DNA from 2 places in the Delftia sp. Cs1-4 genome. Region 2 is predicted to be linked to the other one. Evidence: riboswitches for the same ligand, from Rfam matches in the RefSeq annotation. Region 2 holds a riboswitch; the other holds the start of a gene.
The links. Region 2 has a riboswitch for thiamine pyrophosphate ahead of DELCS14_RS11530 (long-chain-fatty-acid--CoA ligase). Riboswitches for the same ligand answer to the same signal wherever they lie in the genome.
Positions count from the first base shown of each region.

Region 1: it holds a riboswitch for thiamine pyrophosphate, as region 2 does, so the genes downstream of both, thiC (phosphomethylpyrimidine synthase ThiC) here and DELCS14_RS11530 (long-chain-fatty-acid--CoA ligase) in region 2, are expected to answer to the same signal.

Region 1 covers NC_015563.1:4,897,752-4,912,514, reverse strand. The annotation lists gene DELCS14_RS21485 (RNA methyltransferase) at 1-467, shown strand, start outside; gene cysE (serine O-acetyltransferase) at 503-1,327, shown strand; gene DELCS14_RS21475 (nitroreductase) at 1,390-2,052, shown strand; TPP riboswitch at 2,116-2,241, shown strand; gene thiC (phosphomethylpyrimidine synthase ThiC) at 2,507-4,450, shown strand; gene DELCS14_RS21465 (porin) at 4,785-5,837, shown strand; gene DELCS14_RS21460 (efflux transporter outer membrane subunit) at 5,863-7,254, opposite strand; gene DELCS14_RS21455 (MacB family efflux pump subunit) at 7,256-9,202, opposite strand; gene DELCS14_RS21450 (efflux RND transporter periplasmic adaptor subunit) at 9,205-10,386, opposite strand; gene DELCS14_RS21445 (ABC transporter substrate-binding protein) at 10,566-11,777, opposite strand; gene mog (molybdopterin adenylyltransferase) at 11,982-12,587, opposite strand; gene yjgA (ribosome biogenesis factor YjgA) at 12,580-13,257, opposite strand; gene pmbA (metalloprotease PmbA) at 13,324-14,733, shown strand.
Region 2 covers NC_015563.1:2,610,509-2,625,271, reverse strand. The annotation lists gene DELCS14_RS11560 (methyl-accepting chemotaxis protein) at 1-694, shown strand, start outside; gene DELCS14_RS11555 (SDR family oxidoreductase) at 702-1,499, opposite strand; gene DELCS14_RS11550 (ABC transporter substrate-binding protein) at 1,501-2,511, opposite strand; gene DELCS14_RS11545 (ABC transporter permease) at 2,550-3,311, opposite strand; gene DELCS14_RS11540 (ABC transporter ATP-binding protein) at 3,308-4,084, opposite strand; gene DELCS14_RS11535 (acyl-CoA reductase) at 4,111-5,598, opposite strand; gene DELCS14_RS11530 (long-chain-fatty-acid--CoA ligase) at 5,595-6,713, opposite strand; TPP riboswitch at 6,781-6,872, opposite strand; gene DELCS14_RS11525 (DUF418 domain-containing protein) at 6,932-7,981, opposite strand; gene DELCS14_RS11520 (TetR/AcrR family transcriptional regulator) at 7,978-8,604, opposite strand; gene DELCS14_RS11515 (CocE/NonD family hydrolase) at 8,656-10,485, opposite strand; gene DELCS14_RS11510 (zf-TFIIB domain-containing protein) at 10,840-11,127, shown strand; gene DELCS14_RS11505 (MarR family transcriptional regulator) at 11,209-11,709, shown strand; gene DELCS14_RS11500 (4-hydroxyphenyl-beta-ketoacyl-CoA hydrolase) at 11,716-12,603, opposite strand; gene DELCS14_RS11495 (tannase/feruloyl esterase family alpha/beta hydrolase) at 12,799-14,508, shown strand; gene DELCS14_RS11490 (porin) at 14,692-14,763, shown strand, end outside.

The DNA.
Region 1 (14,763 bases), 2.3 Mb from region 2:
CCGCGCCGCCCGCCGATGCCTCCGTGTCCGCACCGGCTCCCGCGCCGCGCTGCAACCAGTCGGGCGTGGCCTTCCTGTTCGGCTGCGAGCGCTTCGGCATGAGCAACGACGATGTCTACCGCAGCGATGTGGCGCTGTCGATTCCGTCCAATCCGCAGTTCGGTTCGCTGAACCTGGGGGCGGCCATCCAGGTGGTGGCCTACGAATGGCGCCAGGCGCTGGGCGGCTTTCCCGTGGTGGAGCACACGCCCGCGCCGCAGCGTGCCGACGCGGCCCAGGTGGCCGGCATGCTGGGCCATTGGGAGCAGGCGCTGGCCCATATCGGCTTTCTGGATCCGGCCGCGCCCAAGAAGCTCATGCCGCGCCTCAACCAGCTTTTCAACCGCTCGCAACTGACCGCCGAGGAAATCCACATCCTGCGCGGTGTTGCGAAGGCCATGCTGCAGAGCGCCCCACCGAAACGCTAGACTGAGCGGTCTTGTCAACAATAACCAGCCCCTAGATGCTTGACCGCCTGCGCTCCGATATCCAGTGCATCCTCGACCGCGACCCTGCGGCACGCAGCACCTGGGAGGTCATCACCTGTTATCCGGGTCTGCATGCGATCTGGCTGCAGCGCCCGGCGCACTGGTGCTGGAACCATGGCCTCAAGTGGCTGGGGCGCTTCATCTCGCACATCGGCCGCTGGCTCACGGGCATCGAGATCCACCCCGGCGCCGTCATCGGCGAGCGCGTCTTCATAGACCACGGCATGGGCGTCGTCATCGGCGAGACGGCCGTGGTCGGCGACGGCTGCACCATCTACCACGGCGTGACCCTGGGCGGCACCTCGCTGTACAAGGGCGCCAAGCGCCATCCCACGCTGGGCCGCGATGTGGTAGTCAGCGCAGGCGCCAAGGTGCTGGGCGGCTTCGAGGTGGGCGACGGTGCCAAGATCGGCAGCAATGCCGTGGTCATCAAGCCCGTGCCCGCAGGCGCCACGGCCGTGGGCATTCCGGCGCGCATCATCGCCAGCAAGAACGGCCACAGCGCCGACGTGACCGAGCACGACCTGGCATCTGCCAAGGCCGAGTCCATCAAGGTCCCGGCCTCTGCCGCGCCCCAGCCGTTCACGGCCTACGGCATCACCCAGGAAATGGACCCCGTGGCCCAGGCCATGCGCGGCCTGAGCGATGGCGCGGCCGCGCACGAGCAGCAGATCGCGCTGCTGTGGGAGGCCATTGCCAAGCTCTCGGCCGGCAGCAAGGTGGGCGACTGCGTGCCCTGCGAGTCCGAGCGCCCGCAGGCCTTCCAGAAGGACAAGATCGACCAGATCATGGGCAAGTAGGCCTGCACAAGATCACCAAAGATCCCCAAGATCCCCCAAGAAGACCGGAGACTCCGACCAGCATGAACGTTGAACAGGCCTTGCATGCGCGCCGCTCCGTGCGCGCCTTCCTGCCCCAGTCGCCCGATGCGGCCCTGGTGCGCTCCCTGATGGAACAGTCGGCACAAGCGGCTTCGGGCGGCAACCTGCAGCCCTGGCGCGTGCTGGCGCTGACGGGTGAGCCGCTGCAGCAGCTGCTCACCGCCGTTGCCGAAGCCGAGCCCCAGGACGCCCAGCCCGGCCTGTCCTACCCGCCCAATCTCTGGGAGCCCTACCGCAGCCGGCGCTTTGCCAATGGCGAAGAGCTGTACCAGTCGCTGGGCATTCCGCGCGACGACAAGCCCGCGCGGCTGGAGCAGCTGGCGCGCAACGGCCAGTTCTTCGGCGCGCCCGTGGGCCTGATCGTGGCGGTGGACGAGCGCATGGGCCTGCCGCAATGGGTGGACCTGGGCATCTACCTGCAGTCCTTCATGCTGCTGGCCTGCGCCAATGGCCTGGCCACCTGCGCCCAGGGCTTCTGGCGCCGCTACAACGACGCCGTGACCCAGGCGCTGGCGCTGCCCGAGGGCTACCACGTGGCCTTTGGCATTGCGCTGGGCTACGAGGACAAGGAAGCCCCCATCAACGGCTGGCGCGCCACGCGCGCTCCGGTGGCCGAATGGGCACAGATGCGCGGCTTCGACTGAGCAGGGCTTTCAGGCCCCTGGGCAAACCCGCAGGGCAATGGCGCCTTGCCATCCCCTATACTGCGCTCTGCTCCGGGGTGTGCTGATGCACTGAGATGCCAACCGGTCCATGCGCTGCATGGACCAGGCGGCGAACCCGACGAACTTGATCCGGTTGATACCGGCGGAAGAAGAGCGGGACCCTGAAGCGGGGCCGAAGTCAGAGGATGGAAGTCCGCCACGGCGGATACACGCAGGGCCGCAACGGCCAGGCAGGCCACCATCCAACGCACATCGGCCCTTGCCAACCAAGGCTGCTCGTGCGCCTTGGCGTGCGTGGCAACCAGGGGCCAAGGCCATACGGCCCTGGCAGGCCCACACTGGCATAGTCCGGTGCGCGGCCTTTGGCACAGCCCAAGGAGTGTCCGGTTCCCGGAGCGTTGTTGATCGACGCTTTGAACGCAAGGAACCCGACATGAACGCTCCCGATTCCATCTTCACCCCCGCAGCCGGCGAAGCTCCAGACGCACAGCGTTTTTCCGACCTGCTGGCGCAGTCGCGCAAGCCGTTCCCGGCCTCCACCAAGAGCTATCTGCAAGGCAGCCTGCACAGCGGCCTCAACGTGCCCGTGCGCGATATCCAGCTGACCAATGGCGAGCAGGTCAGCGTCTATGACACCTCGGGCCCCTACACCGATCCGGCCGTGGCCATCGACGTGCGCAGCGGCCTGCCCGGCGTGCGCAATGCCTGGATCGAGTCGCGCGGCGACAGCGAGTACTACGCCGGCCGCCTGCGCCAGGCCCTGGACGACGGCGGCAAGCGCGGCGAGGAAGACGAGCGCGTGGCCCGCCTGCGGGCCGAGGCCGCATCGCTGCAGCGCCAACCGCGCCGCGCGAAAAGCGGCGGCAACGTCACCCAGATGCACTACGCGCGCAAGGGCATCATCACGCCCGAGATGGAATACGTGGCCCTGCGCGAGAACGGCCGCCGCGAATGGATGGCCGAGTACCAGCAGGACGCCGCGCGCGAGGCCCGCCTGGCCGGCAACGGCCTGGGCGCCGCCATCCCCAAGATCATCACGCCCGAGTTCGTGCGCGACGAAGTGGCGCGCGGCCGCGCCATCATCCCGGCCAACATCAACCACCCCGAGATCGAGCCCATGGCCATCGGGCGCAACTTCAAGGTCAAGATCAACGCCAACATCGGCAACTCGGCCGTCACCTCCAGCATCGAGGAAGAGGTCGAGAAGCTGGTCTGGGCCATCCGCTGGGGCGCGGACAACGTGATGGACCTGTCCACCGGCAAGAACATCCACACCACGCGCGACTGGATCATCCGCAACTCGCCCGTGCCCATCGGCACCGTGCCCATCTACCAGGCGCTGGAAAAAGTGGGCGGCATCGCCGAGGACCTGACCTGGCCCATCTTCCGCGACACCCTGATCGAGCAGGCCGAGCAGGGCGTGGACTACTTCACCATCCACGCCGGCGTGCGCCTGGCCTACATCCACCTCACAGCCCAGCGCCGCACGGGCATCGTCTCGCGCGGCGGCTCCATCATGGCCAAGTGGTGCATGGCCCACCACCGCGAGAGCTTCCTGTACGAGCACTTCGAGGACATCTGCGACATCATGAAGCAGTACGACGTCAGCTTCTCGCTGGGCGACGGCCTGCGCCCCGGCAGCGCCTCGGACGCCAATGACGAAGCCCAGTTCGCCGAACTCAAGACCCTGGGCGAGCTGACCCAGCTGGCCTGGAAGCACGACGTGCAGACCATGATCGAAGGCCCCGGCCACGTGCCCATGCACATGATCCAGGCCAACATGACCGAGCAGCTCAAGCACTGCCACGAGGCGCCGTTCTACACCCTGGGCCCGCTGACCATCGACATCGCCCCCGGCTACGACCACATCGCCAGCGCCATCGGCGCGGCCATGATCGGCTGGTTCGGCACTGCCATGCTGTGCTACGTCACGCCCAAGGAACACCTGGGCCTGCCCGACCGCGACGACGTCAAGCAGGGCATCATCGCGTACAAGATCGCCGCCCACGCCGCCGACGTCGCCAAGGGCCACCCCGGCGCCCGCGCCCGCGACGACGCGCTGAGCCAGGCGCGCTTCGACTTCCGCTGGCAGGACCAGTTCAACCTGGGCCTGGACCCCGACACCGCCCAGGCCTACCACGACGAAACCCTGCCCAAGGACAGCGCCAAGGTGGCGCACTTCTGCTCCATGTGCGGCCCCAAGTTCTGCTCCATGAAGATCACCCAGGAAGTGCGCGAATTCGCCGCTGCCAAGGGCGTGGCCGAGCAGGAAGGCATTGCCGCCGGAATGCAGGCCAAGGCCGAGGAATTCAACCGCGCCGGCGGCGAGTTCTATATCCCCATCGTGGCGGCCAGCAGCGATACGACGGCGCGTTGATCGCGCGGCATTGAGCCGATCCGGGCTGCGTGCAATGCGCGGCCCGGTGGCCGCCGTGGATGGCGCGGCGGCCTTTCCTTGGGAAAACACCTAGCGGTCCGTGATGGCTGAGGATCAGTCCGTCGCCGAATCGTTTATCTCCAGCCACCTTCTCCCACCGAGAATTCCATGGCCAGCCGTTACCGGCGTTGCCCCGCAGGCTTCGCAGGCACAAGAACAAGAACGCGCTGACTGCACGGCCGCAGTTTTCACGCGTGGCCGGCAAGGATTTCAGTACGCCCTGGCCCTCGTGGCGAGGGCTTTCGCCAACTGGCAATCGGGAGGAGGAGACGACATGGCTAGAAGAACCATTCAATGGCTGGGCACGGCGCTTGCATTTGGGACGGCCCTGGCGGCCCAGGCCCAGAGTTCGGTCACGCTCTATGGGCGTGTGGTCGCGGGGGTGGACTACCAGAGCAATGTGTACGATCCGGCCACGGGGGGCTCTGGCAATCTGTGGCGGGCGGTGGGCAACCAGTGGGGCACGAGCATGCTGGGTTTCAAGGGGGAGGAGGACCTGGGCGGCGGGCTGCATGCGCTGTTCACGCTGGAGTCGGGCTTCAGCATCGACGATGCCAAGTTCAACGGCGCAGGTTTCTTCAACCGCCGCACCTTCGTGGGCCTGCGCAGCGGCTGGGGCACGCTGAAACTGGGCAAGGACCTGTCGATCTCGGATGCGCACTGGGCGCTGGACCCCACGGGCCAGCAGTTCATCGGCTCGGCCACGCTGGTGCGGGGGCGCAACTGGGGCGGGCATGACAACATGATCTCGTACGAAACGCCCAGCTGGGGCGGCCTGCGCGTGCTGGCGTTGACCGGCCTGGGCGAGCAGCCGCAGGGCGCATCGCGGCTGCGCAAGGATGCGCTGTCCGTGTCCTATACCGCGCCCACGTTCGAGCTGCGCGCCATCTACGACGTGGCCCGCGATGCCAATGGCCGCTTCAGCGATCTCTACACCACCTCCCGCAACCTGACGCTGGGCGGCACGGTGACGCTGTCCGCGCTCAAGCTGTTCGCGGGCTATGAGCAGCTGTCCGCGCCCGACAGCGCGGCCGGCGTGCCCAACAAGGCGCGGCAGTACTGGATGGGCGCGCGCTACAAGGTGTCAGGCCCGCTGACGCTGATCGGGGCGGGCTACCGCACCACGGTCAACAAGGGCGGCGGCAGCGCCAACCTGTTCATGGCGGGCGCCGACTACGCGCTGTCCAAGCGCACGCTGCTGTACGCCAGCGTGGGCAATGTGCGCAATGGCGGCAATGCGAACTTCTCGGTGGAGACCACCAACAACAACCCGGCGCCTGGGGGCAGCCAGACCGGCTTCTACGTGGGCATGGCGCATTCGTTCTGACTCTGGCGGACCGTGGGTGGTGGCTTCAGGAAGCCGGCCACCCTCCGCCTAGGGCCTTGTGCAGCGTGAGCTGGTTCTGCAGGCGTGCCAGGTGCAGCGCGGACAGGGCCAGCTGCGCTGCGCGGCGGCGCTCCTGGGCGTCCAGCCAGGTGCGCAGCGGCACCTGGCCGGCGCGGTAGCGCGCTTCGTACAGCCGTGTGATTTCCACGGATTCCTGCGTGGCGCGCTGCTGGGCCTCTTCCTGGCGGGCCAGTTCGGTGCGGGCGGACAGGGTTTTTTCCGTTTCGGCCAACGCGGCGTACAGCGTTTTGCGGAAGTTGACCACCGCCTCTTCGTACTGGCTGCGTGCAATGGCGGTGTTCAGCCGCATCTCGCGCACATTGAGAAACGGCAGGGCCAGGTTGGCGCCCAGGGCCGCCACGGGATTGGCCAGCACATCGAGCAGGGTGCTGCTGGAGGTGCCCAGGCTGCCGGTGAGCGATAGCCGGGGGTAGTAGCTGGCGGCCGTGGCATCGCTGCCGGCCAGGGCGCCGCGCAGCCGCAGTTCGGCGGCGCGCAGGTCGGGGCGGCGCCCCAGCAGGTCGGCGGGCAGGCCTGGCTGCACGGCGGGCAGGTCGGCCACGGGCAGCGCCTGGGGCTCGCCACCGGGCGGCTCGGCGCCCTGCAGCAATTCGGCCAATGCCTGGCGCAGTTCGGCGCGGGCCTGGGTGTATTGGCTCAGCAGGGCCTGCTGCTCGGCCAGGGCTTGCCGGGCCTCGCGCAGCTCCAGGCCGGACACGGCGCCGCTGCGGTACTGGGCCTGCACCAGGTCGATGGTGCGGCGTACGTACTCCAGGCTTTGGCGTGACATGTCCAGGCGTTCGTTGGCCAGCGCCAGTTGCCAGTACAGGCTGGCCGTGGTGGTGGTCAGCGACAGCGCCACGGCATCCTTGTCCTGCACGCTGGCCTGTGCTTCGAAGACGGCGGCATCGCGCTGCGCGCCCAGCCGGTCGAACAGGTCCAGCTCCCAGGCCACGCCCAGTGTGGCGCTGGCGTTCTCCAGGGTGCTGCGCTGGCTGCCCGACAGCGGGCGGCTGGCGCCCGTGCCTACGCTGCCGCTGGGCTGGGGCAGCAGCGCATGGCCTGCCAGTTGCGCCTGCAGCGCGGCACGCCGCACGCGGATGCCGGCCGTGGCCATGTCTGGGTTGCGCGCCAGTGCCAGGTCAATCCAGGCATCGAGCCGTGGATCGCCGAAGCCGCGCCACCAGGCATCGGTCATGGGCGTGGGCGTGGGCGTGGCTGCCGGGGACGATGCCTGCGCATGTTCGAACTGCGCGGGCAGCTCCACCTGGGGCGCTTCGTAGGGGGTGCGCGTGATGGCGCCGCAGCCCGCAAGGGCCACGGCGCATGCCAGCGCGCTGGTCTTGAGCATATGCATGTCAATCTCTGGAGAGGGCCTGGACGGGGTCCAGGCGCGCCGCGCTGCGCGCGGGCAGGAAGCCGAAGGTGATGCCTATGAGCGAGGAGCAGGCGACGGCCAGCACGATGGAGGCGGCCGAGAACGACAGCTGGAAGGTGGAGCCCGACAGGCTCACTGCCAGGCCCAGGCCCAGCGCCAGAGAGACACCCAGGATGCCGCCCACGATGCAGACCAGCACGGCCTCGATCAGGAACTGCTGAAGGATGTCCGACTGGCGCGCGCCGATGGCCATGCGCACGCCGATCTCGCGCGTGCGCTCGGTGACCGACACCAGCATGATGTTCATCACGCCGATGCCGCCCACCAGCAGCGCGATCATGGCGATGGCCGAGACCAGCAGCGTCAGCGTGGTGCTGGTGCGCGTGATGGCCTGGCGGATCTGGTCGGAGTTCCAGACGAAGAAGTCCTTGGTGCCGTGGCGTTCCGTGAGCAGGCTGGTGGCCGCCTTCAGCGCGATCTCGGCCGGCACCTCGTCCTTGATGCGCAGCGTGATGCTGTCCAGGTGGTACTTGCCGACCAGGCGCGTGGCGGCTGCCGTGTAGGGCACGAAGAAGGTGGGCGTGGAGCCGCCGAAGCTGTTCTGCGCGGGGCGCAGCACGCCCACGATCTCCACGGGCATCTCGCCCAGCATCACCACCTCGCCCAGCGGGCTGGGGTTGCCGGGGAAGAGCGCGGTGGCGGCCTTCTGGTCGATGACCGCGACCTGGGCGTGCAGGTCCACGTCGCGCTGGTCGAAGAACCGCCCTGACGCCAGGCGCAGGCCCTTCACGCGGAAATGCTCGAAGCCCACGCCCGTCACCTGGGCCATGGCCGCGTTCTCGCGGTACAGCGCCGTGACGCTGACCGACACATTGGGCGTGGCGCTGTCCACGTAGGGCTGCTCGGCCAGGGCCTGGGCATCGGCGGCGACCAGGGTCTCGATGGCGGCGGCGCGCGTGTCCCCGAAGTCCTTGCCGGGGAAGATGTCCAGCGTGTTCGTGCCCAGCTCGCTGATCTGGTTCATCACCTGCTGCTGCGCGCCGCGCCCCAGCGCCACCACCGAGACCACGGCAGAGATGCCGATGATGATGCCCAGCATGGTCAGGAAGGTGCGCAGGCGGTGCGCGTTCATGGCCCGCAGCGCCATGCGCAGCGCTTCGCCGAAGCGGTCGCCGAACATGCGCCAGGAGGCGGCGCGCGGGGCGGCTGTGGCCTCCAGCGGGGGCTTGCTTTCATGCGGGGCGCTGCGCCGGTCCGCGATGATGGCGCCGTCGCTGATCTCGATTACGCGCGAGGCGTGGGCCGCCACGGCCATGTCGTGCGTGACCAGGATGATGGTGTGGCCGTCGGCATGCAGCTCCTGCAGGATGCGCATGACCTGTTCGCCGCTGGCCTTGTCCAGCGCGCCCGTGGGCTCGTCGGCCAGGATGACGGCGCCGCCGTTCATCAGCGCGCGGGCAATGGACACGCGCTGCTGCTGCCCGCCCGACAACTGGCCCGGCCGGTGCTGCATGCGGTCGGCCAGGCCCAGGCGTTCGAGCAGGGCGGCCGAGCGCGCATGGCGGTCCGTGGGCGCCGTGCCGGCGTAGACCGATGGCAGCTCCACATTGCCCTGGGCCGTGAGGTCGGCCAGCAGGTGGTAGCGCTGGAAGATGAAGCCGAAATGCTCGCGCCGCAGCGCGGCCAGCGCATCGGGGCCCAGCTCGCCGGTCTCGCGGCCGGCGATGCGGTAGCTGCCCGAGGTCGGATGGTCCAGGCAGCCGAGGATGTTCATCAGCGTGGACTTGCCCGAGCCCGAGGCGCCCACGATGGCCACCATCTCGCCGGCCTCGATGGTCAGGTCGATGTCCTTGAGCACGGCGACCGTGGTGTCACCCGCGGGGAACTCCCTGCGCAGTCCCCGCATTTGCAGCAATGGCTGGTCCATGCTCACATTCCCATGGGGTCGGCGGCGGGGGCGTTGTTCGGGCCCGCCTCGCCGATCACCACCTGCTCGCCCGCCTCCAGGCCCGACAGCACCTGGGCCTGGGCATTGGTGCGCAGGCCGATGCGCACCTTGCGCTCGGCGACCTTGCCTTCGCCGTCGCGCACGCGCACGGTGTAGCTGTCGTCCTCTGCCCGGCTGCCCAGTGCGGCGGCCGGCACCAGCACGGCCTTGTCGGCCTGGGCCACGCGCACGGTGACCTGGGCGGTCATGGAGGGGCGCAGCTTGCCGTCCGGGTTGGGCACGTCGAACTGGGCGTTGTAGTAGATGGCCTTGGCGGCGGGCGTGGCCGCAGCGGGCGAGGCGCCGCCGCCCGCGTCATTGACGATGGAGGTCGGTGCGGGCTCGATGCGCTCAATCTTCGCCATGTGTTTTTGGCGGTTGCTGCCCAGCGTGGTGAACCATGCGGTCTGGCCGAGCTGGATCTTGTCCACGTCGGCCTCGGCAATCTCGGCACGCACGGTCATCACGTCGAGCTTGGCCAGCATGACGATGGTGGGCGTGGTTTGGAAGGAGTTCAGGGTCTGGCCCTGCTTGGTGACCACGGCCACGATCACGCCGTCCATGGGCGCCACGATGCGGGTGTAGCCCAGGTTGATGCGCTCGGTCTCCACCTGGGTGCGTGCCTGCTCGATCTGGGCCTGCAGAGCGCCGACCTCGGCCTGGGCCGTGTCCAGCGCCGCCTTGGCGGCCTCATGGTCGGCGCGCGAGGTGGCGTCGGCCTGCAGCAGTTCCTGCTGGCGCTGGAAGGTGAGCCGGGCCTGGACGAGGGCCGCGCGCCGTGCGGCCAACTGCGCCTGCAGCGCGGTGACCGAGGCCTCGGCATTGCGCAGCTTGATGCGCTGCGGCTGGGCATCGACTTCGGCGATCAGGTCGCCGGCCTTGACCTGCTGGCCCAGTTCCACATGCAGGCGCTTGACCTGTCCGGAGACCTGGGCGCCCACGGCAACCAGCTCCTTGGCATGCAGCCGGCCTACGGCCAGCACGGTCTGCTCCAGGTTGCCCACGGTGACGGCGGCCGTCGCGTACCGGGTGGCGGGCTTGGCGCTGGCCTTCCACAGTGCGCCCCCGGCGATGATGCAGGCACCCACCACGGCGCCAATGGTCCACTTGCGATTGAACTTCATTCTTCCCCTGCCGCGCGGTCGGCCGCAGGGGAAGAAGTTCCTGCCCGGCGCCGCGCCCAATGCTCGAACTTACCAGTCTGGCGCGGTTCGATGTCCCGGCATTGACCAAGGCATGGAGATTCAGTGGAGAAAGCGAGGGGCGGGAGCGGCCGGGCTGCCCCCCCCGGCTCACCGCAAGTTCAGCGCCAATATTGGCACTTGCTCTCTGCCTTGGTGGTCCAGACTTGCTCGGCCGGCAGCTTCTTGACCAGCTTGTAGTAGTCCCAGGTGCCCTTGGATTCGGCGGGGGATTTCACTTCCATCAGGTACATGTCGTGCACGTAGCGGCCGTCCTCGCGCAGGTAGCCGCTGCCGAAGAAGTCGTCCATCTTCATGCCTCGCCAGGTGGCCATGACCTTGTCGGCGTCCAGCGTGCCGGCCTTCTCCACGGCCTTGAGCCAGTTCATGGTGGCCGAGTAGTCGGCCGCCTGGATCTCGCTGGGGCGGCGCTGGGTCTTTGCCATGAAGGCATCGGCGAACTTGCGCGAGGCATCGTTCATGTCCCAGTACCAGCTGGTGGTGAACTGCATGCCCTGGGTGTTCTTCAGGCCCAGGCTGTGCACGTCGGTGAAGAACACCAGCAGGCCGGCCAGCTTCATGTCCTTGGTCACGCCGAACTCGCGCGCGGCCTTGATGGAGTTGATGGTGTCGCCACCCGCGTTGGCCAGGCCCAGGATCTGGGCCTTGGAGTTCTGCGCCTGCAGCATGAAGCTGGAGAAGTCGCTGGCGTTCAGCGGCGTCTTGACCGAGCCCAGCACCTTGCCGCCACGCGCCTCGATGATCTTGGTGGTATCGGCCTCCAGCGCATGGCCGAAGGCATAGTCGGCCGTCACGAAGTACCAGCTCTTGCCGCCGGCCTCCACCACGGCCGCGCCCGTGCCCTTGGCCAGGGCCACGGTGTCGAAGGCGTAGTGCACGGTGTAGGGGCTGCACTGCTCGTTGGTCAGCGCCGAGCTGCCCGCGCCGTTGTCGATGAAGACACGCTTTTTCTCCTGCGCCACCTTGGCCATGGACAGGGCCGTGGCCGAGTTCGTGCCGCCAAACACCAGGCTGATGCCCTGCGTGTCGATCCACTCGCGCGCCTTGCTGGCGGCAATGTCAGCCTTGTTCTGGTGGTCGGCCGTCAGCAGCTCGATGGGCTTGCCCAGCAGCTTGCCGCCGTAGTCGTCGATGGCCATCTGTATCGCCACGGCGCCGTTCTTGCCCTCGACATCGGCATAGAGACTGGACATGTCGGTGATGAAGCCGATCCGAACCTTGTCCTGCTGCGCCAGGGCCGGCGTTGCCAGTGCGGCGGCGCACAGTGCCAGGGCCAGCGGTGTCATCAGCGATGTCTTGGGGCGTTGCTGCATGAAGTCTCCTTGCTTTGGATGGAAAAAGCCCGCTGCTGTTGCGCAGGGGCCGGGGTGATTCCATGCTGGCAGGGACAGGGGCCTGCCGCATTGGGGCAAGCACGGGCTTGGTGGCCCCGGTGCGACAGTCAGGCCGTGCGGCCGCAAAAAAGGCAGCCCTGAGGCTGCCTTGTTGGATGCACCGTGGGCCTCCTGGCCTGGACCTCAGTCAGCAGTGCGCGGCGCGCGCACGGCATTCTTGGGCCGGAAGGCCTTGCACACGCTGTCATCCGTTTCCAGATAAGGCCCGCCGATCAGGTCCACGCAATAGGGCACGGCCGCAAAGATGCCGTTGACCGTTTGCGTGCCATCAGGGTTTTGCAGGCCTTGCAGAGTCTCGGCAATCGCCTTGGGCTGGCCCGGCAGGTTGATGATCAGGCTCTTGCCACGGATCACCGCCACCTGGCGCGACAGAATCGCCGTGGGCACAAAGGCCAGGCTGATCTGGCGCATCTGCTCGCCAAAGCCCGGCATTTCCTTGTCGGCCACGGCCAGGGTGGCTTCGGGCGTGACATCGCGCAGAGCGGGGCCGGTGCCGCCCGTGGTCAGCACCAGGGAGCAGCCTGCATCGACCAGTTCGATCAGCGTGGCGCTGATGCCGGCCTGCTCGTCGGGGATCAGGCGCGGCTCGAACGTGATGGGGTTCCTGAGCGCGCGGGTGAGCCAGTCCTGCAGGGCCGGCAGGCCCTTGTCCTCATAGACGCCGCTGCTGGCACGGTCGCTGATCGAGACGATGCCGATGCGCACAGCGTCATGGACGGGTTCACTCATCGTCAGCTTCCTCGCCAGCGCCGTCACCGTCCTCGGCAGTCTCGCGGCCCGTGCCGCCCAACTGCTGGCGAACCAGCTGGAACAGGTCGCGGTAGGCGCGGCCCTTGCGCTGGGCCAGGCCGGTGGATTCCTGCACATTGGCCTCATGGGCGCCCGGCATGTCCTTGCGGGCCTGGCGGATCAGGGCGCGCAGCTGCTGGGTGTCGGTGTCGGGGAAATGGTCCAGCCAGATGGACAGGGCCGATTCCTCGGCAATCAGGCGGTCGCGCCATTGCTCGGCGGCGTGCAGGGCCATCTTCTCGGCGGCCGAGCCGTTGTGCTGCTCGTCCAGCGCGGCGCGCACGGCGGCGATCTCGGCCTCGTCCAGCTTGCGCATGAGCTTGCCGACGAATTGCATCTGGCGGCGCTTGCCTTCGAAATTGGTGATGCGCTTGGCCTCGGCCAGGGCATCGGCCAGCTGGTCGGGCAATTGCAGGCGCTTGAACAGGTCGGAGCGCAGCGTCAGCAAATCCTTGCCGAGGTCCTGCAGAGCGTCGGACTCGCGCTTGAGATCCGTCTTGCTGGAGTCGGGGGTGCCTTTGAGTTCGGCCTTGAGCTGCAGGTCGAGTTCGCTGCCTTCGGCAACGAAGTGACCTTTGACGTAGTAGCCTTTTTTGGGTTTGCGTGACATGGGGTAGGGGACAAATGCAGTGGCGGCGCGGAGAGCGCTGCAGTGGCGGCTATCATAGCCGCCGCTATGAAAAAACCCCGTCCCCGCTCGGCAAGCACCGCCAAACCGCAGGCTGATTCCGGCTTCAGCTACAGCCAACCGTTTTTTGAAGACTTGGTGGACCGTGCCCTGGTCCACGCCAAGAAGCTCGGCGCCACCAACGCCGGGGCCGAGGCTTCCGAGGGCTGCGGCCTGAGCGTGAGCGTGCGCAAGGGGGCTTTGGAGACCGTGGAGCGCAACCGCGACAAGTCGTTGGGCGTGACCGTCTACCTGGGCAACCGCCGTGGCAACGCCAGCACCTCGGACTTCTCGGATGCCGCCATCCAGCAGACCGTGCAGGCCGCCTACGACATCGCACGCTTCACGGCCGAAGATCCCATGGCCGGCCTGCCCGATGCGGCCGACATCGCCCAGCCCGGCACCCACCGCGACCTGCAGCTGTTCCACCCCTGGGACCTCACCAGCGAGGCTGCGGCCGAACTGGCGCTGCAATGCGAGGAAGCCGCGCTGCGCACGCACAAGCGCATCACCAACAGTGAAGGCGCGGGCGTTTCGGCCCAGCAAAGCCATTTCTTCAGCGCCCACACCAATGGTTTCCGTGGCGGCTACGCCAGCTCGCGCCACAGCCTGTCGGTGGCGCCCATCGCCTCGCTGCCCGGGCGCAATGGCGAGATGCAGCGCGACGCCTGGTACAGCTCCATGCGCAACGCGGCCGACCTTGCCTCGCCCGAAGCCGTGGGCCGCTACGCCGCCCAGCGCGCCCTGAGCCGCCTGGGCAGCCGCAAGATCCCGACCACCGAATGCCCGGTGCTGTTCGAGTCCACGCTGGCCGCAGGCCTGCTGGGCAGCTTCGTGCAGGCCGTCAGCGGCGGCGCGCTGTACCGCCGCAGCACCTTCCTGCTCGACTCGCTGGGCAAGCCCGTCTTCCCCAAGCACATCGACATCACGGAAGACCCCTTCATCCTCGGTGGCAAGGGCAGCTCGCCCTTCGACGAGGAAGGCGTGCGCGTGCAGGCCCGCAAGGTGGTGGATGCCGGCCGCGTCGAGGGCTACTTCCTGTCCAGCTACTCGGCCCGCAAGCTGGGCATGAAGACCACCGGCAATGCCGGCGGATCGCACAACCTGGTCATGACCTCGCGCCGCACCAAGGCCGGCGACGACCTGCCCGCCATGCTCAAGAAGCTGGGCACGGGCCTGTTCGTGATCGAGCTCATGGGCCAGGGCGTGAACTACGTGACCGGCGACTACTCGCGCGGTGTCAGCGGCTTCTGGGTGGAAAACGGCGAAATCGCCTTCCCCGTGCATGAGATCACCATCGCCGGCAATCTCAAGGACATGCTCAAGGGCATCGAGGCCGTGGGCGCAGATGCCTACAACTACGGCGCCAAGACCGTGGGCTCGATCCTGATCAACCGGATGAAGGTGGCGGGCAGCTGATCGGCTTGCGGCTGCGCATGCTGATGAAGA
Region 2 (14,763 bases):
CATCGGCGTGATCGACGCCATTGCGTTCCAGACCAACATCCTCGCGCTCAACGCCGCCGTGGAGGCCGCGCGTGCCGGGGAACAGGGCAAGGGCTTTGCGGTGGTCGCCTCGGAGGTGCGCTCCCTGGCCCAGCGCTGCGCCAACGCGGCCAAGGAGATCAAGGGCCTGATCAGCGAGAGCGTGGGCAAGGTCGCTGCCGGCTCCCGCCAGGTGGCCGAGGCCGGCAGCACCATGAACGACATCGTCACCCAGACGCACCGCGTGGCCGAACTGATCTCCGACATCGGTGCCGCCACGCAGGAGCAGTCCCAGGGCGTGACCCAGGTCAGCGACGCCGTGCAGCAGCTCGACCAGGTGACGCAGCAAAACGCCTCCCTGGTGGAAGAGTCTGCCGCCGCTGCCGACAGCCTGAACAAGCAGGCGGCGCAGCTGGTGCAACTGGTCAGCGTGTTCCGCCTGGATGAAAGCGAGGCCCGGGCACAGGCCGTGTCCGCGCCCGTGACAGCTGCCGTGCCGGCGCGCGCACAGACCGCCAGGCCGTCTCCAGCGCTGGCCCCCGCCGCGCCCCGTACCAAGCCCCTGCGTGCGGCAGCGGCGGCGGCCTCCAGCGCGCCTGTGGCGCTGCCTGCCAGGACCACGGCACCCCGCCACGCCACGGCGGCCGAGATGGCGGAGGAGTGGGAGCAGTTCTAGAACAGGCTCAGCGCATCACCAGGCCGCCATCGACGAACAGTACCTGCCCCGTCATGAAGCCGCTCAGTTCCGAGGCCAGGAACAGCACCGGCCCCGCCACGTCTTCGGGGCTTGCCAGGCGGCGCAGCGGCGTGGCGGCCATCAGCGATTCTCGGAAGGACTCGCGCGTGTCCTGCGTGCCCTGCGTGGGATAGACCAGGCCGGGCGCCACGCAGTTGACGCGTATGCCCACGGGCCCCAGCTCGCTGGCCAGGTTCCGGCTGAAAGCTACCAGCGAGGCCTTGGCCGTGGTGTAGTCGTGGTAGGGCACGACGGGGTGCTCCACCAGGTTGCTGGCGATGTTGACGATGCTGCCCCGCGCACGCTGGCGCATCTGCGGCAGCACCGCGCGGCAGACGTTGAAGGCCGCGCCCACGGCACCGTCGTACTGGGCCTGGTAGTCGCTCCATTGCAGGTCGTCGAAGAGGCGGCGGCGCTCGGGGTCGAAGGCGTAGGGTTTGAAGGCGTTGTTGACCACGATGTCGATGGCGCCCGCCTCGCGCGCCACGGCATCGGCCATGGCCTGGACGGCGGGCTGCGAGCCCACATCGGCCTTGATGGCCCAGGCATCGCCTCCGGCCTGCTTGCCCGCAGCCTGGCAGGCCGCCACGGTGCGGGCGGCGGCTTCGTCGTTGGACAGGTGGTTGACCGCCACGGTGGCGCCCTCGCGCGCAAAGGCGATGGCAATGGCCGCGCCTATGCCGCGGCCAGCGCCGGTGACCAGCACCACCTTGCCTTGCAGGCCCAGGGAAGACGGCTGTGCCATCTCAGGCCCCGGGCAGCAGGCTGGTGTCCACCACGTCGGACACCTTGATCTGCCTTTGCACCATGCCCAGCGCGCGGTAGACGTCGGCGCCCTTTTGCAGGGCGGCCAGGTCGAAGCTGCCCAGCGGCTTGCCGGCCTGCAGCGGCTGCGAAGACGCATTGCGCAGGCGGATCACGTCCAGGTTGATATCGCGCTGGGTGCCGTCGATGGCGTGCTTGCCGGCCAGCGTGGCGGCCTCATCGGGGTTGGCCATCATCCAGGCAGCGCTGTCGCGGTAGCCCTTGAGGAAGGCGCGCAGCAGGTCCTTCTTGTCGCGCAGCGTGTCCTCGCGCACCACGAACATGTCGCTGGAGATGTTGAGGTGGTCGCGCACCTGCATCACATCGACCTCGCCAATGCCTTTGCGCAGGCCCACGGCCAGGCCGGTATCGGTGGCGGCCGTGGCATCGACCTGGCCCTGCATCAGCGGCGCGAAGTTGAGCAGGCCGGTGACGACGATGGTCACGTCCGACTCCTTGAGGCCGGCCTGGTGCAGCATCACCAGCAGGTTCTGGCGCGTGCCGCTGGACAGGCTGTAGACGCCGATCTTCTTGCCCTTGAGGTCCGCCGGCTTGCGGATGCCGGCCGACTTGAGCGAGACCACGTTGAACACGTTCTGCGGGTAGATGTCGTAGATGGCGACCAGCTTCTCGCCCTTGTCCAGGGCCATGAAGAAGGAGCCGGGATCGGTGAAGGCCACATCGGCCTGGCCGCTGAGCATGTTGCGTATGGCGTCGCCGCCGCCCGCGCCGGGCAGATAGGCCAGCTCCACGCCCTGGGCCTTGAAGAAGCCCTTGTCGGGCTCGGCCAGGATGTTGGTGATCTCGCTGATGGGCTTGCTCCAGCCCGCCAGGCGGATCTTGCCTTGCACAGGAGCGGCCAGGCAATTGCCGGCCAGCGCCAGGCCGGCAAAACCGGCAGAGGCGCCCAGCAGGCTGCGACGGGTGAGGAAGGGGGATTGCGGTGTGTGCATGGCGCTTGGGGAAAAGGTTTCGGAAGTGTTCAGGGTGGTCAGGCGGCGCGCGAGCGCAGCAGCCGGCGCTCCAGCACCAGGCAGGCCTGGTACAGCAGCAGGCCCATGGCGGCGATCAGCACCAGGGCCGCAAACATGAGGGTGGTGTCCATCATTCCCTGGGCGGCAATGACCACGGCGCCCAGGCCGCGGCTGGCGCCCATGAACTCAGCCACCACGGCGCCGACCAGGGCCAGCACCACGGCCACGCGCAGGCCCGCAAGAATGGCGGGCAGACCCGTGGGCAGCTTCAGGCGCAGCAGCGTCTGCAGCCGCGTGGCGCCCAGCATGCGAAACAGCTGCAGCCGCTGGGCATCGACCTGGCGCAGGCCGGTCAAGGTGTTTTCCATCAGCGGGAAAAAGCAGATCAGCGCGGTGATCAGCACCGTGGGCAGCATGCCGAAGCCGAACCACAGCACGAACAGCGGCGCCAGCGCCAGCTTGGGCACGACCTGGCTGACCACCACATAGGGCTTGAGCACACGCTCGAGCAGCTCGGATTCAGCCAGGGCCATGCCCGCAAGCAGGCCGATCGCGCTGCCGGCCGCCAGCCCCAGCAGCAGGGCCTGGAGCGTCGCCCGGATGTGCGGCCAGAAATAGCCCGTGGCCAGCCCCGTCCACAGCGATGCCGCAATGGCCGAGGGCGCCGGCAGCACCAGGGCGGACAGGCCCCATTGCCGCACCAGCAGCTCCCACAGGCCCAGCAGGACCAGCGCCAGCGCGGCGGCCAGCAGGCGGGCATGGAACAAGGACACCGTCATGCCGCCGTCCTGTCCATGGCTGCGCGCACGCGGGCGCAGTGCTCGTTGAACGCCGGCCCGTGGCGCATGGCCTGGGTGCGCGGCGCGGGAAGATCGACCGCCATATCGGCCACGATGCGCCCGCCGTGCATGAGGGCGATGCGGTCGCCCAGGTAGACGGCCTCGTTGATGTCGTGGGTGACGAAGAGCACCGTGGTGCCGCGCTCGCGGCAGGTGCGCAGCAGGTCGTCCTGCAGCTCGGCGCGCGTGATGGCGTCCAGCGCGGCAAAGGGCTCGTCCAGCAGCAGCAGGGGCGGGTCCAGCACCAGCGCCCGTGCCAGCGCCACGCGGCTTTGCTGCCCGCCCGAGAGATGGCGCGGATGGCGCTGCGCGTGGCTGGCCAGGCCCAGCTGCTCCAGCAGCGCCAGGGCGCGTTGCTCGTCCTGCGGCGCGGGGCGCCTTTGCAGCGACACGGGCAGCAGCACATTGCCCAGCGCCGTATGCCACTCCAGCAGCGTGGGCGCCTGGAACATGAAGCCCAGTTGCGGGCCGGGCTCGGCCAGCTCGGCGCCACGCAGCAGAATGCGGCCCGACTGCGGCCTGAGCAGCCCCGCCGCCAGCTTGAGCAAGGTGGTCTTGCCGCAGCCGCTGCGGCCCAGCAGGCAGTGGACCTCACCGGCCTGCACGCGCCAGTCCACGCCGTCCACCACCGGCGGGCGGCCCGGGTAGGTGAACACCACCTGTTCGATATCTAGAAACGCCATGCCGTCAGCCCCGTCTGTGATGCCCGTCATGCCCGTCGTGCCGGTGTGCATGGATGTCAATCCGCATACGGGGCGAACGGCTGCGCCGCCGCCTCGGCAGATTGCTCGATCTCGGTCATGCGCACCAGGTCCAGCAGGTTGAAGCGGCCGTCATGGTGCCAGCCGGCCTCGGGCATGCTCATGGAGCCGATGGCGCTGATGCGTGTGACGCCGGCCGCGCCCAGCAGGCCCGCCAGCCGGTACAGCTGCTCGGGCGAGGCGGCAATGCCGGCCGTCTGCAGGTAGTCACGCTGCGCGGCCACCACGGGCACGGCGTCATCCAGGCGGTCCACGCCCACCACGGCAATCGTGCGGTACAGGGCCGTGGGCGCCAGCGGCTGCAGGCTGTCGCTGTAAGCCACGCTCCAGGGTGCGTCAACGGGTCCCAGCAGTTGCTGCGCGTCGCCCGACCATTCCACGGACTGCTGCCAGCGGGCCACGGCGGCGCCCTCCTCCAGCTCCAACGGCCGGCGCGCAAAGCGACGCTGCAGGTTGGCCAGCTCGGCCGCCAGATAGTCGGCAAAAGCACGCGCAGAGACGGGGGCGCCGCGCTCCACGTAGAAGACATGGGGCGAGTAGCAGCCCTGCTGGTCGTAGCGCATCACGTCCCAGGCCGCCAGCCGCGCCACGGCGGGCGCCTTGAGCGTGTCCAGCGCGGCAGCGCCCACCATGCCAAAGCCCAGCTTGTGGCCGTGCGGCAGAAAGCGCGTGGTCACGGGCAGGCGCTGGCGCAGTGCCTGCAGCGTCTGGTTGCCGCCGTAGGCGAGCACGGTGTCGGCCTCGGCGTGGAGCGCGGCGGCGGCATCTCCATTCGCGCCATCCGCCCCATCCACACCCCCCGCACCGCTCCACCACACCACGGCCAGGCAATCGGCCAGCGGCGGGTGCACCTCGGCCAGCAGCCGTGCGAACCAGCCCGCGAACAGCGGCTCGGCGCTGGCCAGCTTGCCAATGGCGGGCGCCTTGACCAGCAGGCCGCAGACCAGGCTCCACAGGGACAGCGCAGGCACATTGCCGGCCCAGCTGTGCATCAGCAGGTCAGGCCCGAAGGCACGCACCGCGCCGCCCTTGGGCGCGGGCTGGAAGCCGTCGAGCACGGCCGGGTTGGCAAAGTCCTCGGCCACGAAGCGCCGCAGCTGCGCGGCGCGAAAGGTCTTGAAGAAGCCCGTCAGCCCCATGCGTACCATGTCGGCGTCATAGCCGCTGACCACGGGCAGCCAGGTCTCGGCCTGGCGCCGATAGGGATCGCTGCGGTCCAGCAGGCGGGCGATGGCGCGGTCGATGGCATCGATGATCTCGGCCACGGGCATGGCCCTGAGGTGGCGGTCGGCGGCTCGGCGCACATGGGCTGCCAGCGCATGCATCTGCGGGCCGGTCAGCAGGGGCACGGAGACTTCCAGCCGCACGCCGCCGCGTTCGAAGGGCAGCACATGCCACTGCACCTCGTCCTCGCGCAAACCAGGCAGTTCGGGCAGGTAGCCGGCCGTGATCCGCTCGATGTTCATGCAGCAGCGGCCTTCACGAATTCATCGACCGCCAGCGAGCAGCCCTTGGCCGCTGCGCCCTCGGCACGCCCCAGCAACAGGAAACCGCTGTTCTCGCCATGGCCGGCCCACAGGCCCACATCCTCGGTGAGGATGGTGGTGACCGCGTTGTAGTTGGCCAGGTCGCAGTGCACGAGAATGCCGCGCTCGCCGGGCGCCACGCTGCGGCCGGTGACGGGCTCGACCAGGCGCGAGCGCATCCAGTGCGGCCCCGACTTGACCGAGGGCAGCGTGGCATTGCCGTCGTCGTAGAACTGCGTGCTCAACTCGGTCATGCCGTACATGTTGATGCAGTGGCTGCGCGGCACGCCCAGCAACCGGGACAGGTCGGCGTAGAAATCCTCCAGCGGCAGCTCGCGCGACTGGCCCTTGTAGCCGCCCGTGTCCAGAATGCGGCTGCCCGGCGGCAGACGGAAGCTGCGGCCCTGCTCGCGCAGTGCGTCCATCACATGCACCAGGCTGAAGCTGGCGCCCAGCAGCGCATAGGGGCGGCCGCTGCGCTCGGACTCCTCCAGCACGGCGCACAGGCCGGGCATGTCCAGTCCTTCGGGGGTGAGGAAGTAGCGGCTGTCAGGAGTGCCGAATTCCGTCTTGGCCAGCGCCAGGTAGTGGGCCAGCGAAGAGTTGGGCATGGCCTGCTCGTCGGGAAAGAGGATGCCCATGGGCAGGCGCTCGTGCCCGGCCATGAAGCGCTGCGCGAAGTTGCGCGTCATCGACGCATCGTAGACATCGAGCGCGGGATGGAAGTGGCGCCCGCGCGAAGACAGCCCCTTGGCCTGGCCCGTGGTGCCGCTGGTCATGAACACGCGCTCCGTGGGCGAGGCCGGCTCGCTGCGCAGCTCCATGGCCTTGAACGCGTCAATCGGCACGGCGGGAATGTCGCTCCAGGTCTTCACATTGCGCAGCGTGGCGCCGCGCCGCTGGCAGAAGCTGCGAAACGGCGCATTCGATTCGTATTGGTAGGCGAACAGCCGCAGGGCCAGTGCGTCGAACTGCTCGTCGGTGCAGCCGTCCATGGCGATGAATGCAAGCAGGTCTGCGACCAGAGAAGCCGCCTGGGGCCGGGCCTTGTCCATGGAATTCCTTCGAGAGCTGGGACGTGATGCTCCGAAGGCTCCCCCGCCCGTGGCGCATGGGCGGCCACGCAGGGGTGCAAGCTCTTCTTCCGCCGGAATGACCCGGTTCAAGTTCTCGGGTGTGGATCTCAGCACTGGCGTGCACCCCGGAGCGGAGGGCTATCTTACAGCAGGGTCGCCAAGGGTGCAGGACCGGGACAATCCTGCTGCGGGCCGTATCAGCCCACGGCCGTCAGCCGCCGCATCACCCACTCCACGGGCCCCTGCGCCACCTTCTTGCTCCAGGCCCAGGCGGCCAGGCTGGCGATGATCACGTACAGCGCGGCGGCCACGGCCACTTCGCGCAGGCTGCGTGAACCGTCCAGCGCGCCCATGGCTTCCAGCAGGCCCATGCCGATGAGGATGTGTGCCAGGTACAGGGTCAGCGTCATGCGCCCGGCCGGCAGCAGGCCGCGCCACGGTCCAGCGGGCCAGCGGTCGGCCAGCCGCAGGCAGGCGCCGATGGCAATGCTGGCGCAGCCCAGGCCCATCAGCAGGTAGGCTGGGCCGGGCGGCATGGGGCCGGTGGCCAGCCAGGCAGCCCATTCACTCTGTGCCGCAAGTGCCGAGACGGCGCAGGCCAAGCCCACCATCGCAACACCGCAAGCTACCAGGCCCCATTGCACGCGCGGCTCGGCCAGCGGCAGGCGCGCCAGCAGCATGCCGCAGAGGAAGAACGCAAACCAGGGCAGCACCGGATGGAAGCCGTTGAACAGCAGGTTGCGCGCAAAGCCGGCAGGCTCCCACAGGCCCTGATAGGAGAGGTTGGCCCAGTCCCAGCCCTGGCTGTAGTCCAGCTGCAGCAAGGCCCAGGCGGACAGCACGGCCACGGCCGCCATGCCGGCCAGCAGTGCAGCGGCGCCGGCCTGCAGCCAGGCGATGGCCAGCACGAAGTAGACCGCGTAGTAGTGAATGATGTCGGCCGGAAAGATCAGCAGGTTCATGCCACCGGCCACCAGCAGGAACAGCGCGCGGCGCAGTGTCCAGAGGCGCGCCGTGGCCGGCTCCAGCGAGCGCGTGGCCAGCACCAGGCCCAAGCCTGCCAGCACCACGAATGTGGCCGAGGCCTTGCCCTCCAGAAAATGGAAGAACGACAGCAGCCAGCCAGGCTCCTGCAGCGCGGGATGCATGGCCTGCTTGAAGTTGACGAACACCATGCCTGCCAGCGCCAGGTAGCGCGCCAGGTCCAGCCCCGCCAGGCGAGCGCCCCTGCCGGTGGCGTGCCTCATGTCGCGCCCCCCCGTGCCTCGCCTCCAAGAAGGCAGGCCAGCAAGGCGGGATGCAGCACATCGACCCCTTCATCCGCCCCCGCGTCTTCTTGCGGCGTCACCGCCAGCGCAAAGCGCAGCGCATCGCTTTCCACGGCATCCAGCAGCAGTTGCGCAGCCAGGCGCACGGGCACGGCGGGCCGCAAGAGGCCCTGCTGCGCCCCGCGCTCCATGAAGCCTGCCAGGCCGTCGAGCATGCGCCTGCGGTTGGCCTCGAAGGCCGGCGCCAGCCCGGGCGAACGCGCGATCTCGGACAGGCATTCGGCGCTGAGCACGGCCCATTCCCGCTGGCGGCACAGCGCCTGGTAGGCGGCCAGGAATTGCGCCACCACAGGCAGCGAAGGGGCTGCGGCCCGCTCCAGCGCCTGCAGCAAGGGCAGCAGCTCGGTCTGCTCCTGCGTGGCGACCTCGGCAATCAAGGCCTGCTTGCTGTCGAAGTGGTTATACAGGTTGCCCAGGCTCACCGAGGCAGCCTGCGCAATGTCGCGCATGCTGGTGCAGTGAAAGCCGCGCTCCACGAAGCACTGCAGGGCGGCCTCCACGATGACAGCCCGGCGCTCGCTGATGTCTTCTTTCTTTTTCATGCCCCGAATAATGAACGAACGTTCATTCATAGTCAACACCGGGGCATGGAATCACAGCGGCGGCTGGGGGCCCACGCCGGAAGGAACGGCCTCCTCGTTGGGCCTGCAGGGCTGGCGCAGCATGCGCCGGCAGTCCGGCAGCTGCCGCTCATGGGCATAGGCGATGTGGCCCAGCACGATCTTCGACGGCCGGCTGCGGTCCAGCCAGACGGTGTTGGTCGAAGGCGTGGACAGATGGTCGAAGGCCCAGTACCCGGTCTGCGAAGGCGTGTCCAGGGTCACGCGCAGGCTGGAGCCCGCGCGGAACACATGGGCGAATTTCTGGATTTCCACGCGCATCGGCGTGGGCTCGCCGGGGCGCAGCGGGCGCACGGCGGCCTCGGTGAAATCGCCCCAGGGCCGCAAGGCGGTGGAGCGCTGGCCGTCCAGCGCGCGCATGGAGGCACGCAGCCAGCCACGCTGCACGAACATCTCCAGGCCGTCGGGACGCACTTCCGAGACGGTGACCTGCACATCGGTATCGCCGGCCGTGGCGCTGAGCCACAGGTCCAGCGAAGCCTCGCCATAAAAGCTCAGCGCGCGCGGCAGCGGGGCCGTGGTGAAACGCAGCAGGCCCTGCCCGGCGGGGCTGGCCGTCCATTGGCCCGCGCCGGACTCGGTGTCCGCGTCGGGATGGTTGGCCTCGGCGCCCGGCAGCGGGTAGCGGTAGCTGGCCGACTGGCGCTCGGCCTGCGGGGGCGCATCGCCCAGCCCGCCGCCAGGCTGCAGCCACAGCGTCATGGGCGTGACGCGCACGGGCAGCCGGTCAAAGCTGGCCACGGCCGAGGGGCGCAGCTGCCCATAGTCGCCCCCACCGTTCATCCACTGCATTTCCTGCGCCAGCAGCACGCGGGGCGTGTGCTCGAAGCCATTGCTCTCGCCCTTGAGAAAGCGCGCGTAAAAGCGCTTCATGGTCTCGCGCAGAAAGGGGGCGTTGTCGGTGTGGTGGTCGCCGTTGGAGCTGATCAGCCACATCTTGTCCGGGGCGATGCTGTCCTCGTAGTAGCCCATGCGGGTGCCCACCTGCTCGTCCTGCCAGGACTGGGTGCCCAGCGTGGGGATATCGATGCGGTGCGTGGAGTTCATGGCGCTCTTGAGCGCGTAGCGGGCGCCGAAGAAGCGGTCCTCGTCCAGCCAGCGCGCCATGTCCAGGTCGGGGCGCTGGATCTTGCGGATGTTGTCCTCCACGACCTGGGCGCATCCGGTATCGCCATCCAGCGCCCTGGCATCGTCGGCGGCCTGGCGCCATATCGCGGGGAACTGCCGCCACCAGTTGGCGGGAAAGCCGATGTTCTGGATGCCGCCCGGATAGGCCACGTCGCGGTAGGGATCGGCCACGTTCTTGCCCGGCGCGATCGCCTTGAGGCTGGGCGGACGCTGTGCCGCCACCCACAGCTGGTCGTAGCCCGAATACGAATAGCCCACCATGCCCACCTTGCCCGTGGACCACGCCTGGCGTGCCGCCCACTCCACCGCATGCGCCCCGGCCGCGCCCACGGAGGCGTCGGCCCACTGGTTCTCGCCGGTGGAGCAGCCCGTGCCGGGCACGTTCAGGCCCATCACGGCATAGCCTTCCTTGGTCCACTCCTGGGTGGTCTGTTCCGTGACCGAGCCCGATCCGTAGCCGTCGTACTCCATCAGCACGGGAAACGGCCCCGGCCCCTTGGGAAAGACCACCGAATAGCGCATCTTGTTGCCGTCAGGCAGCTGGATGTAGCCCCAGATGCGCGGCCCGGGATTGGTGCTGCCCGAAGAGCCCCCGCCGCAGGCCGCAAGGCCCAGGGCAAGGGTGGCGATGCCGGCCGCGCCGAGCCACGCGCGGGAATGGCGAAAAGTCATCATGGATGGTCCTCCTGGTTGCTGATGCAGTCATGCCCGCAAGGGGGCAGGCCGCAATGTAGGACCGTCCGGGCACATGGCGCACGCACAGGCTGAAGGGGGGCTGAAGGGGCGCTGAAGTGGCGCTGAAGCGCGCCTGAAGACAGGCTGAAGGCGAACGCGGCCAGTCGCCACGGCCCTCGGCCCCGGGGGCGGCATGAACTGGCACGACATGGTGATGGCGCTTGGAGCGACGGAACTATCCATCGCCCCCGCAGTCGAACGGCCTTCGCTGGAGACCTCAACGCATAACAGCCCGGCCCACACTCCATCGTTGCCGATGGAGCCACTGCCTGAACAGGCAAAGGTGAAACTGTCATGCAATGTCCCGCCTGCCGAGATGCCACGCTCATCATCTCCGAGCGCCAGAACATAGAGATCGATTACTGCCCTCAGTGCCGCGGAGTCTGGCTGGACCGCGGAGAACTGGACAAGCTCATCGAGCGCTCCGCCGCCCAGGCACCCGCAGCGCCAACAGCCTATGAACGCCCGCAGGAACGGCGCGCGGGCCCTGACGGATCCCATGACCGGCGCGAGCACTCCAGCCACGATGGTTACCGCCGCAAGAAGCGCGAGGGCTTTCTCTCCGATCTTTTCGACTTCTAGCACCAGGGCAAGTCCGCTGCGCCGGCATCGGGACATGGTAGCCGCGCCCCACTATGATTCGGCTTTCAGTTCCTTGTCCCCATGCCCCGCGCCCGCACACCCAAGCCCGCTCCTGCCGCAGAGAACACGGCCCCGTCCAGCACTGCAGCGCCGGGGCCGTCCATCGACGCCTCCTTCCTGCACACCCTCGTGGGCTACAACGCCCGGCGTGCCTCGCTGTCCATCATCGAAGTGTTCGTGGAGCGCATGGCCACCCACGATCTCAAGATGGTGGAGTTCTCCGTGCTCTCCCTGGTGTCCCACAACCCCGGCATCACGTCGCGCCAGCTGTGCGCGGCGCTGGATGTGATGCCGCCCAACCTGGTGGGCCTGATCGCAGCGCTGGAGCGCCGCAAGCTGATCGAGCGGCGCACCCACCCCACCGACCGCCGCGCCGTGGGCGTGCACCTGACGCCGGCTGGCGCCGAGCTCACGGCCCGGGCGGAAAGAACGGCGGCGGAATTGGAAATGGATGCCACCTACCGCCTGACCGACGCCGAGCGCAGGACGCTGATCCAGCTGCTGCAGAAGATCTACAACTGAGCGCGCTCAGTCCGCCTTCTCCGCTGCCGGCTGCTCCAGCCCCAGCAGCCGCACCGCGTTGCCCTTGAGGATGCCGGGCATCACCTCGGGTTTGAAGCCGGCTTCCTGGAAATCCTTCATCCAGCGCTCGGGCGTGATCAGCGGATAGTCGCTGCCGAAGAGCACGCGGTCCTTGAGCAGGGTGTTGGCGTACTGCACCAGCTGCCGGGGAAAGTACTTGGGGCTCCAGCCCGACAGATCGATCCAGACATTGGGCTTGTGCAGGGCCACGGACAGGGCCTCGTCCTGCCAGGGAAAGCTGGGGTGGGCCATCACGATCTGCATGTCGGGGAAGTCGATGGCCACGTCGTCCAGGTGCATGGGATTGCTGTAGGCCAGGCGCAGGCCGCCGCCGCAGCGCATGCCGCTGCCAATGCCGCTGTGGCCCGTGTGGAAGATGGCCGGCAGTTGGTACTCGGCCACCACCTCGTAGATCGGCCAGGCCATGCGGTCGTAGGGATGGAAGCCCTGCACCGTGGGGTGGAACTTGAAGCCCCTGACGCCCTCTTCCTCGATCAGCCGCCGCGCCTCGCGCGCGCCCATGCGGCCCTTGTGCGGATCGATGCTGGCGAAGGCCACCATCATGTCGCTGTTGGCCCGCGCAGCCTCGGCGATCTCCTCGTTGGGAATACGGCGCCGGCCCAGCTGCGATTCGCTGTCCACCGTGAACATCACCAGGCCCAGGTTGCGCTCACGGTAATAGGCCACGGTCTCGGCAATGGTCGGGCGCCGGCCGTTGCCGAAGTACTTGTCGGCGGCGCGGTCGTACTCCTCGCCGTAGTTGTCGAACGGGTTCCAGCAGCTCACCTCGGCATGCGTGTGGATGTCGATGGCAATCAGTTTTTCGTGGTCCATGTCTGTCTCCTGTGCGGCCTGCTGCCTGCCCCGGCATCAAGGGGAAGTCCCAATAAGAAATTCGCAAAGGCCGCTTGAATTGGTTATTAAATATAACCAAAATCGCGGCCATCAGAAAGCGATGCGGATGCGGGCAACGGCTGCCACGCAACGGTTTCGCGCTGAGGCTTCACACCACCTTCCGAGGAGACAGACATGGACAGAAAGATCCACAAGACCCGTTCCCGCGCCTTGCCGGCCACGCTGGCCGCCGCCCTTCCCGCCCTGCTGCTGTCGGCCTGCGGCGGCTCGAGCGACGGCATCGCGCAGCTGGCCGAGGCCCGCCCCGCCACGCTGCTGTCGTGCACGGACCTGGCCGCGAAAATATCCTTCCCCAACACCCGCATCACCGCCGCCGAGACCGTGGCCGCCGGCACGCTGACGGTGGCAGGCAAGCCCATTGCCGAGCACTGCCGCGTGACCGGCCGCATGCACGAGCGCGTCAGCACCGTCGATGGTCAGAACTACGCCGTGGGATTCGAGATGCGCCTGCCGCGCGACTGGAACGGGCGCTTTTTCTACCAGGCCAACGGCGGCCTGGACGGCAGCGTGAGCACGGCCGTGGGCGCACTGGGCGGCGGGCCGCTGGGCAATGCGCTGCAGATGGGCTTTGCCGTGCTCAGCTCCGATGCGGGGCATGCAGGCAGCCTGGGCCCCTTCTTCGGCCTGGACCCGCAGGCGCGGCTGGACTACGGCTACCAGGCCGTGGGCAAGCTCACGCCCATGGCGCGCAGCGCGCTGCAGACGGCCTATGGCAAGGGCCCGGACCGCTCCTACCTGGGCGGCTGCTCCAACGGCGGGCGCCACGCCATGGTGGCGGCCTCGCGCTATGCCGACCAGTACGACGGCATCATTGCCGGCAACCCCGGCACGCGCCTGCCGCTGGCGGCCATTGCCAACATTGCCGGCGCCCAGGGCTATGCGAAGCTGGCCACCACGCCCGCCGACCTGGGCACGGGCTTCACCCAGGCCGAGCGCCGCCTGGTCAGCCAGGCCGTGCTGGCCCGGTGCGATGCGCTGGACGGCGCCACCGACGGCATGGTGCAGGCCGGCGCAGCCTGCCAGGCGAGCTTCGACCTGGCGCGCGACGTGCCCACCTGCGGCGGCGCGCGCGACGGCAGCTGCCTCAGCGCCGAGCAAAAGAGCACCATTGCCGGCCTGTTCAAGGGCGCCACCACCAGCGGCGGCAGCCGCATCTACAGCAGCTTCCCGTATGACGCAGGGCTGGATACGGCCGGCTGGGCCGGCTGGAAATTCTCCAACTCGCTGAACCTGGACACCGGCGCCGTGGGCCTGGTCTGGCAGGCGCCACCCGAGAACCCGGCCAGCTTCAACGGCCCGCAGTTCGCGCTGACAGGCAGCGTGGACAGCATGCTGGCCAAGGTCCAGGCCACTACGGCGCTGTACACCGAAAGCGCGCTGTCCTTCATGCTCCCGCCCGACTACGGCAAGCTGCCCGTGCTGCGCAACCGGGGCGCCAAGCTCATGGTCTACCACGGCACGGCCGATCCCATCTTCTCCAGCGACGACACCGTGCAGTGGTACGACACGCTGCGCCGCAACCATGGCGACGCCGCCGACTTCGCCCGCCTGTACCTGGTGCCCGGCATGAACCACTGCAGCGGCGGCCCGGCCACCGAGCAGTTCGACATGCTCAGGTCCCTCGTGGCCTGGGTGGAGAAAGGCCAGGCGCCAGACCGCGTGATCGCCAGTGCGCGCGGCGCAGGCAATGCGGGCGGCGTCAACGCCGACCTGCCCGCCACCTGGTCGCCCACGCGCACCCGGCCGCTGTGCCCCCATCCGCTGGCCGCCCACTACAACGGCAGCGGCGACATGGAAAGCGCTGCCAGCTTCAGCTGCCGCTGACCGTGCACTGAAGGCGGGCGGCGCCTGAACGGTCTCCTGAACGGCCCGCCCCCTCCGCCCTCATCCACCCCTTGTCCGCAGTCCCGCCCCCGGCGGGGCCGGGCCCCGCTGCGCCTGAAAAAAAGGCGCACGGACACCCACGCCAAGACGGCAACGATTTTTCAAACCAGAGGAGACATCACCATGCAAAAAACCCCTTCCCCGCTGACCCTGGCGGCCGCCGCCGTGCTGGCCCTGGCCGGCTCCAGCACCAGC